One region of the Bacillus sp. K7 genome, then DNA from elsewhere that is predicted to be linked to it. Evidence: predicted binding sites of a transcription regulator. Region 1 holds the regulator's gene; the other holds the start of a gene.
What was found. Region 1 encodes LexA, which represses DNA repair genes until DNA is damaged. Its sites were predicted from a motif close to CGAACATATGTTCG; they were not measured.

Region 1 (4,843 bases):
CTTAGAGGCGGAGTAGATGAAACCGGCCAAAGTATCCCTGCTCCGCCGTTTGCTCCATTCCCTGAAGCATGTTGATTGTAACATAGTCAAACGTTTCCCATCAACTTTTAAAATTGTTAAATTATTCATTGTTTTTGTGATGTTCATTCCCATTTCTTCAATTTACGCTGAAGATGTCTATCAGAATTTTGAGGAATTAAAAAACAATGAAGAGCCTTCAGATTACCGTATTGTAACGAAAGAAGCCGGACACCCTGTCCTTGTGTTAGCCATTCATGGAGGAGGGATTGAAGGCGGGACAAGTGAAGTAGCCAGAGAGCTGAGCAAAGAGTATTCGATATATGTATTTGAAGGCTTAAAATCGTCAGGAAATTTTGCACTGCATATTACGAGCACGCATTTTGATGAACCCAGAGCCTTGAGGATGACGAAAAACCACGAATATGTCATTTCATTGCACGGGTATGCAGAAGAAGATCAGCAGATTGAAGTTGGCGGTACAGATCGCGAAAGAGCTGCAGGTTTAGTTGAAGAACTGCAAAATGCAGGTTTTCCAGCTGTCTTGCTTAGTACGGACCACCCGCATGCAGGCGTTAGTCCGAATAACATTGCAAATAAATCAAAAACAGGGCTGAGTATCCAGATCGAAATGAGCACAGGTTTTAGAAGATCTTTGTTCGGCATTTTTTCTTTAAAAAGCAGATCTGTTACTCAAAATGAGAGATTTTATGATTTTACAGAAGTAATGTCCCGTTTTCTGAAAAGTAATTACTGAAAAATAGGAGGCGATAAGTCGGCCTCCTATTCCTCATGCTTCTCGTTTGTAACGTCAGGATACATCTCATCAGCGGCTTCTGTTTGATATTGTAGTGTGTTATCTCTGGCTGTCAGTTCATTTCGGAATGTTTCATCCAGCACATTCTTCAGTAAATACCGATGAAAAAAGTATTCAAAAACAGTCAGGCAGACAGCGGAAAGAAGAGCGGCTGCAAACGGTGAAAAATCATTTCTTGTTTGGGTTAAAGCAAAGACCCAAATCAAAACGAATGAAAGTCCAAAGTCAGCTAATGAAGCTGTAATATTGTTTGTTCTTGGAAGAACGAGCATGTCACCGGAAAGGTATGAGACAAAACCTAAGAAAATCGCAATCAACATCACACTTAAAAACGATGCGTAGTAGACCCTGTCTAATATCACATATAAAAGGGCGAGAGTGAAAGCAATCTTTGAGGCTAGTGCAATGAGATGTTTCATTTGATCACCTACATTGTTATTTTTATGAAAAAACCTTTGCAGTAATGAATGATAAACACATTAAGCAATTTAGTTGAACCCATTTAACAGTCATTATTTTAAACAATCCGATTTTGTTTACACTGGTATTTTTTTCTTATTGCATGAAACTTTCTTGGTGCAAAAACGTACATATGGTTGATCAGCCTTAGAGGGGGATTTTATTGTGGAGATACAAGGAATCAATCATTTGTTATTTTCTGTTTCTCATTTGGACAAATCGATCGATTTTTATTGCAAAGTGTTTGATGCCAAGCTGCTGGTCAAGGGAAGAACAACAGCATATTTTGATTTGAATGGCATCTGGCTTGCACTTAATGAAGAGCCTGACATTCCGAGAAATGACATCAAGGCATCTTATACACATATTGCTTTTACTATTCAAGATCGTGAATTTGAAGACATATTAGCAAAATTAAAAAGGCTTCATGTCAATATTCTCCCTGGCAGAGAACGAAATGAACGCGATCGAAAGTCTATTTATTTTACCGACCTTGACGGCCATAAATTTGAATTTCATACTGGAACCCTTCAAGACAGACTTCAGTTTTATAAACAGGAAAAAACACATATGAAATTTTATGATTGAAGCGTCCTCGAGATTTCCCAAAGAACATATACATAAACGTGAGGAAAGAGTAAAATATGGTAAGGGAGGGGTTTGATTGAAAATGAAAATAGTGGTTTTAACGGCAGTTTTGGCGTGTTTTTTAGGCATTTGTACACATGCGTCAGCATTAGAGTTTGATCACAAAACCGATTTTACTTTAAATGACAACACTAAGTCGTTTGTTTTGGAAAACATAAGTGATGTTCCGGCTATCGAGTATTTTTTAGGCTATCAGTTTACGATCTTGGGAGCTAAAAGTTGTTCGGTTGAGTTTAAACTTCAACGGATGGGACTTACCGGGCAATATACCACGCTGAGCACGAAACAATTCAGAGGCAACTGGTTTGATTTTAGTGCTCAAGATAAGATTTCAATTGATCCATTTCATCGATACCGTATCTTTGCAGAAGAACATTCGGAAAACTGTACAAACGTTCGGGTAAAAGGGAGTTATGGTATTCAATATTTTCATTTTGATTGAAGCTCATGATCATAAGGTGAGCTGTTTTTTTACATTAAAAAGAACTAACTAAACTATGTGCTAAATTTTCATATTAATTTAATCGCCGCGCTCACTCGATAATATCTGAGGCCATATCATTCCCCGACCTAAACATAAAACATTTTTAAGCAGATTACGTCTATATTTGATAGACAGCATTTTGATAAAAAGTTTCCTGAAGGAAAGAATATTTCTTGACTTCAACAATCAATTGATGGATAATTGTGGTGTAAACATGATGTTCTTTTTCCTCCTATTCAGGCTCGCACCTAAAATTCAGGGCGAGCCTGCTTTTTTTTATACAAGAAACCCCCTCTTCATCGAGGAAGAGAGGGTTATTTCATCATTTGATAGTTCAATAGATTAATGGACGGTTCTGAACACGCCAATCACTTTCCCTAGAATGCTGACATTCTGTAGGATGATCGGTGCCATCGTTGGGTTTTCAGGCTGTAAGCGAATGTGAGTATCCTCTTTATAGAAACGTTTTACCGTAGCCTCATCATCTTCTGTCATCGCAACGACAATTTCCCCGTTGTTCGCTGTGTTTTGCTGTTTAACGATGACATAATCCCTATCGAGAATACCTGCATCAATCATACTGTCTCCCATAATCTCAAGCATAAACACATGCTCGTCTGGGGGAACCATACGGTCGGGAAGCGGAAAATATTCTTCAATATTTTCTACTGCTGTAATAGGAGATCCCGCCGTGACTTTCCCGATGACCGGTACATTAACGACCTGGCTTTGCGGAATGTCTACTTCTTCATCAAGAATTTCTATTGCTCTTGGTTTTGTCGGATCTCGTCTGATCAGCCCTTTTGTTTCCAAACGGGCCAAGTGGCCGTGGACAGTTGAGCTGGACGCAAGCCCGACAGCCTCTCCGATCTCTCTTACGGAAGGCGGATATCCTTTTGATTTAACCTCTGCTTTAATGAAACTGAGGATATCAAGTTGCCTTTTTGATAGCTTCGTCATTTTTCGCACCTCAAAACGTCGATTTTAAGAAGATTATAGCATGATTTTCCTGACAGTACAAACATAGGTTCGAAAAAACAATTGACAGAAACATTTGTTCGTATATACTGAAATTATAAAAAGCGAACAAACATTCCTGTCGGAGGTTATGATCATGGGTAAAGAATCTATTATTTTTGTCGGTCTGTTCACAGTGATTTTGAGCGCGGTTATCCTTTTGCTGTCATATTCAAGCAGCGGCCAGGAGCTTAATCAGTATGTTAAAATAGAAGTCCAGCAAGGCGATACACTTTGGTCTATAGCTGACCAGGTAACAGATAAAAAGAAAATGAACAAACAAGATTTTATTGAATGGGTAGCTGATAAAAATTATCTTCAGACGACTGATATCCAGCCGGGAGATGAATTGGTGATTCCGTTGAAAAAAAAGCATCAGGATGCATATGAATTGGCAACTGTAAGATAGAGAGGAAAGATAGAAAAAATGAAAGCACTCATTTATGCCCGCGTAAGCACAAATAAAGAACAGCAGGAGACGTCATTAAAGCGGCAGGAGGAGGAGCTTACGGCCATTGCGGCCGAGAACGGCATGGAAGTCGTCAAAGTGATTTCCGAAAAAGCAAGCGGATATGAAATGGATCGGGATGGTGTATTTGGGCTGCTTGATGAGATCAAGAATTCTGAAATTGATGTCATTTTGGTTCAGGATGAGACTAGGCTCGGACGGGGAAATGCAAAAATCGCACTGCTTCATTGCATCTATAGAGAAGGTGTGAAAGTCTATACAACCGCTCATAAAGGCGAACTGGAGTTATCGGAGGCTGATTCGATGGTGCTGGAGATCGTCAGCATTGTGGAAGAGTACCAGCGGAAAATTCACAACATGAAAATCAAACGGGGCATGAAACGTGCAGTGAAAAACGGTTTTAAACCGCAAAAAAACCTGAAAAAACAACATGAAAACAGCGGAAAAGAAAGAATAGAGGTGCCCATCTCAGAGATTGTCCGCTTAAGGGCGAATAAACTGACGTTCGCAGAAATTGCGGCTACGCTCAGGGGGTTTGGCTATGATGTGTCTAAAGCGACAGTCCACCGGCGGTTTCAGGAATACATAGAGAATGACGATACAACCGATTGAATCAGTTGTAAAACTCTTTTTGATCTAGTAGTATATAGGCAAAATGCAATAAAGGAGTTTAACATGATTTCAAACGAAAAAATTGCCAGAATTAATGAACTTGCTGCCAAGGCCAAAGCTGGCGTTATAACAGAAGAAGAAAAAGCCGAACAGCAAAAGCTCCGTCAAGAGTACCTGAAAGGTTTTCGCTCTTCTATGAAAAACACATTAAAAAGTGTGAAAATCATTGACCCAGAAGGCAATGATGTTACACCAGAAAAACTTAAAAAAGAAAAAAGAAATAATAAACTTCACTAATAGAGGAGGAATACGGCAATAA
Region 2 (4,843 bases), 710 kb from region 1:
AGTGTATGCAAAAGGGGCGGCTTTGGTGAATCCATCCTTTGCAGAGCTGGGAGATATTGATACGGCTGTCATTACACTGACATTTGAAAACGGTGCCATGGCTGTGATTGACAACAGCCGACAAGCTGTGTACGGATATGACCAGCGAGTCGAGGTTTTCGGGACGAAAGGCTCGGCAGCGGCAGACAACAGCAGGCCGACGACAGTCGAAGTGTCAACGGCTGATTTCGTGATGAAGGATAAACCGCATTTCTTTTTCCTTGAGCGCTATAAGGATGCGTATGAGGAGGAGATGATTCGGTTTGCAGAAGCGATCGGCACAAACCGGGAAAACGCCTGCACGGGCAACGACGGTTTTCAAGCGGAGCGGATCGCCAGAGCGGCTCAGCAGTCTCTTGCTATCGGTATGCCTGTCAGTGTCGAGCACAATGAAAAAATCGCTTTTTGAGCAAGCAGGATTAACAGTCACAAAGCTTGGGTATATAACCTCCATCGATACTTTGATACTTTAAGCAGGCGGTGGAGAAAATGAATACAGCACAAGGTAAAGGAACTATTTTGAACAAAATCGGAATTCCTTCTCACATGGTTTGGGGTTATATTGGCGTTGTCATCTTTATGGTTGGAGACGGGCTCGAACAAGGCTGGCTGTCTCCTTTTCTTGTTGATCACGGTCTCAGCATGCAGCAATCCGCATCTTTATTTACCATGTATGGCATTGCAGTCACCATCTCGGCTTGGCTGTCGGGCACGTTTGTCCAAACTTGGGGGCCAAGAAAAACGATGACTGTCGGTTTGCTTGCATTTATCCTCGGTTCGGTTGCTTTTATCGGCTGGGCGATTCCTCATATGCATTATCCGGCTCTCTTAGGTAGCTATGCACTTAGAGGCTTGGGATATCCGCTGTTTGCATACTCTTTTCTCGTGTGGGTGTCATACAGCACCTCTCATCGTATTCTTGGAAAAGCCGTCGGCTGGTTTTGGTTTATGTTTACGTGTGGCCTTAACGTGCTCGGGCCGTTCTATTCCAGCTATGCGGTTCCGGCCTTTGGAGAAATCAATACGCTTTGGAGCGCTTTGTTATTTGTGGCGGCAGGAGGATTCCTCGCCTTATTTTTTAATAGAGATACATTCACACCTGTACACCCAGATCAGCCGAAATGGAAAGAACTGTCGAAGGCGTTTACAATTATGTTTGAAAACCCTAAGGTCGGCATCGGCGGAGTGGTCAAGACAATTAATGCCATAGGGCAATTCGGATTTGCCATCTTTCTTCCTACTTATTTAGCGCGTTACGGGTATTCCGTTTCGGAATGGCTGCAAATATGGGGGACGCTGTTTTTTGTGAATATTGTATGTAACATCATATTTGGTGCAGTCGGAGATAAACTTGGCTGGCGCAATACCGTGATGTGGTTTGGCGGTGTCGGTTGCGGCATTTTTACGCTGGCGCTTTATTACACGCCTCAGTTGATCGGGCATCAGTATTGGGTGCTGATGGTGATCGCTTGCTGTTACGGTGCGGCATTGGCTGGCTACGTGCCATTAAGCGCGCTTTTGCCGACGCTTGCACCTGATAATAAAGGGGCTGCCATGTCAGTGTTGAATTTAGGTTCTGGTTTATGTGCGTTTATCGCGCCGGGCATCGTCAGTCTTTTCATTGGCCCGCTCGGTGCAGGCGGGGTGATTTGGATTTTTGCGGCATTGTATTTTTTCAGTGCTTTTCTGACGCAATTCCTGACGATTTCTGAGCAAAGCGCCGATGTCTTGACGGAGGAACGGCTTGTCAGGGAAAACGTGCAAACAAATTTCGAGAAAACGGTTAAGCAGTAGCCTCTTTGGTCAAACTAGTCATAAACGTGTGCAAAGAGGTGTAGAGGGTGAAACGATTCAGCACGGCGTATCTTTTGCTGGGCATTTTTTGCTCAGCCGCAGCATTTCTAATAGTTGCTCCTCCCCGTGCATTAGGAGCCGAAGTGGAGCACTATGAGCCGCTGCAGGTGCATGTGCAGCTTGAAAAAGTGTATTTGGACGGCGATGTCAGTATTGAGCATAAGCATGAAAAAGTGCTTTCTATGGATGATTTTTGGGCAGCTTATGCCGGCTGGACGCTTGTCGAACAAAAAAAGGGCTATGTACTCTTCCGGAAGCAAATGGATGATATTTCTCCGCTCAGCAAGGTGAACGGGTATATCGGTGTATCGGATCATGGCGTGATTTCCACCTTTCATGGGCGGCCTGAGTCAGATTCCGAACCGATTCAGTCTTTTTTTCAAATTGATTTAGAAAGGCTGGAGAGCCATATGCAAAAAAATCTGCTGAAAGGCATTCCATTTCGGACGAAAGCGGAGTTTGAGGACGTAATAGAACATATGAAGACATACAGCGGTTGACGTCCGCTGATTGAAGACATGTATTCATGTCTTTTTTTTCGTGAAAGAATGAGAGAGAAGCGAACGTATGTTAACTTTTCTATGAGACTTTGGCTGTTTTTATGGTACAATGAAGAACAGTCAAAGAGGTGAATTTGCGTGATCGAATTTGTAAAAGGGACGATTGATTATGTATCTCCCCAATATATTGTGATAGAGAACGGCGGCATTGGCTATCAGATCTTCACGCCGAATCCGTTTATATACAAGGAGAGAAACAAAGAAACGATTTTTACGTACCATCATATCAGAGAGGATGCTTTTTCGCTCTACGGTTTTTCAACAAGAGAGGAGAAGGCGCTCTTTACAAAGCTGTTAAACGTGACCGGAATCGGTCCAAAAGGGGCACTCGCCATTTTAGGCTCAGGTGATCCGGGAGCGGTTATCCAAGCGATTGAAAATGAGGATGAAGCCTTTTTGGTCAAGTTTCCTGGTGTAGGAAAGAAAACCGCGCGCCAGATTATTCTTGATTTAAAAGGAAAGCTCGCTGATGTCGTGCCTGAAATGATTGAAAACCTGTTTAATCATGAAGAAAGGCTAGAAAAGCAAACAGCAGAAACGGCTCTCGAAGAAGCGCTTGAGGCCCTCAGGGTTCTCGGTTACGCTGAAAAAGAAATCAAAAAGGTGCTTCCTCACTTAAACGAAGAAGCTGGGCTGACAACAGACCAATATGTGAAAAAAGCATTACAAAAACTATTGAAGTAAGGTGATGTTCATGGATGAACGGCTCGTCTCAAGTGAAGCAGACAACCATGAATCAATGATAGAGCAAAGTTTGAGGCCGCAAAATCTGGCGCAGTATATCGGGCAGCATAAGGTGAAAGAAAATTTGCGCGTATTTATAGACGCGGCAAAAATGAGACAGGAGACGCTGGATCATGTTCTTCTGTACGGGCCGCCGGGACTTGGGAAAACGACGCTTGCTTCCATTGTTGCTAATGAAATGGGAGTGGAATTGCGGACGACGTCAGGGCCTGCGATTGAAAGACCTGGTGATTTGGCCGCCATATTAACGGCACTGGAGCCGGGTGATGTATTATTTATTGATGAAATACATAGGCTGCACAGATCGATTGAAGAGGTGCTATATCCTGCGATGGAAGACTTTTGTCTGGATATTGTGATCGGTAAAGGCCCCTCTGCCCGCTCCGTCCGGCTCGACTTGCCGCCTTTTACGCTGGTAGGCGCCACGACGAGGGTAGGGCTTTTGACGGCGCCGTTAAGAGATCGATTCGGCGTGATGTCGCGCCTTGAATACTATACGCAAGAAGAGCTTGCGGACATTGTCACAAGAACCGCTGACGTATTCGAGGTTGAGATTGATAACCCGTCTGCTCTCGAAATCGCGAGAAGATCGAGAGGGACGCCCCGCGTAGCGAACCGCCTGCTGAGAAGGGTCCGCGATTTTGCACAGGTGCTGGGTGACAGCCGAATTACGGAAGAGATTTCGCAGGATGCGCTGGAGCGGCTTCAGGTTGACCGTCTCGGTTTGGACCATATTGACCACAAGCTCCTGATGGGCATGATCGAAAAGTTTAACGGAGGCCCTGTGGGTCTTGATACCATTTCAGCCACGATCGGCGAAGAACCGCATACGATTGAAGACGTATACGAACCGTATCTGCTGCAAATTGGTTTTATCCAAAGAACGCCGCGTGGAAGGATCGTGACACCGGCCGTTTATCATCACTTCCAAATGGAGGCTCCCCGATATGACTGAATTCCCTAAGATCATTATGATTCTTGGTGCTGTTTTGCTTATCATCGGAGCAGTGTTGCATGTTGTCGGCAAGATGCCGGGAGATATTTTTGTGAAAAAGGGAAATGTCACGTTTTTCTTCCCGGTTGTCACTTGTATCATCATAAGTGTGGTATTATCAATTTTGCTTACTCTTTTCGGCAGAATGAAATAACAAAAGACTAGAATAAAGGTGAAATCATCATGAAAGTCGATTTATTTGATTTTGAATTACCGGAACGTTTAATTGCACAAGTGCCGTTGGAACAGCGTGATGCTTCAAGGCTGATGGTGCTTGATAAACATACGGGAGAGCTGACTGACAGCTCGTTTAAGCATATTATCAGCTTCTTTAAAGAAGGAGATTGCCTTGTGCTGAACAATACCCGTGTGCTCCCGGCGCGGTTATTCGGAACAAAAGAGGATACCGGCGCGAAAGTGGAACTTCTTTTGCTCAAACAAGAAGCTGGTGACAAATGGGAAACGCTTGTCAAACCGGCGAAACGGGTGAAAAAGGGAACCGTAGTGACGTTTGGAGATGGAAGATTAAAGGCAGTCTGTACGGATGAGCTTGAGCATGGCGGCAGAAAAGTAGAATTTCAATATGAAGGCATTTTCTATGAGGTGCTGGAATCCCTTGGAGAGATGCCGCTCCCGCCATATATCAAAGAAC

Region 2: the regulator LexA is predicted to act here: its motif matches at 2,454-2,467, upstream of ruvA (Holliday junction branch migration protein RuvA).

Annotation. Positions count from the first base shown of each region.
Region 1 is NZ_CP096406.1:1,839,179-1,844,021, forward strand. It holds gene M1D98_RS09360 (poly-gamma-glutamate hydrolase family protein) at 17-775, shown strand; gene M1D98_RS09365 (YndM family protein) at 802-1,254, opposite strand; gene fosB (metallothiol transferase FosB) at 1,460-1,882, shown strand; gene M1D98_RS09375 (hypothetical protein) at 1,965-2,384, shown strand; gene lexA (transcriptional repressor LexA) at 2,769-3,386, opposite strand; gene yneA (cell division suppressor protein YneA) at 3,535-3,852, shown strand; gene M1D98_RS09390 (YneB family resolvase-like protein) at 3,871-4,524, shown strand; gene M1D98_RS09395 (DUF896 domain-containing protein) at 4,588-4,821, shown strand.
Region 2 is NZ_CP096406.1:2,546,889-2,551,731, reverse strand. It holds gene iolG (inositol 2-dehydrogenase) at 1-448, shown strand, start outside; gene M1D98_RS13090 (MFS transporter) at 529-1,833, shown strand; gene bofC (sporulation cell-cell signaling protein BofC) at 1,881-2,393, shown strand; gene ruvA (Holliday junction branch migration protein RuvA) at 2,532-3,137, shown strand; gene ruvB (Holliday junction branch migration DNA helicase RuvB) at 3,148-4,152, shown strand; gene M1D98_RS13070 (DUF2905 domain-containing protein) at 4,145-4,345, shown strand; gene queA (tRNA preQ1(34) S-adenosylmethionine ribosyltransferase-isomerase QueA) at 4,375-4,843, shown strand, end outside.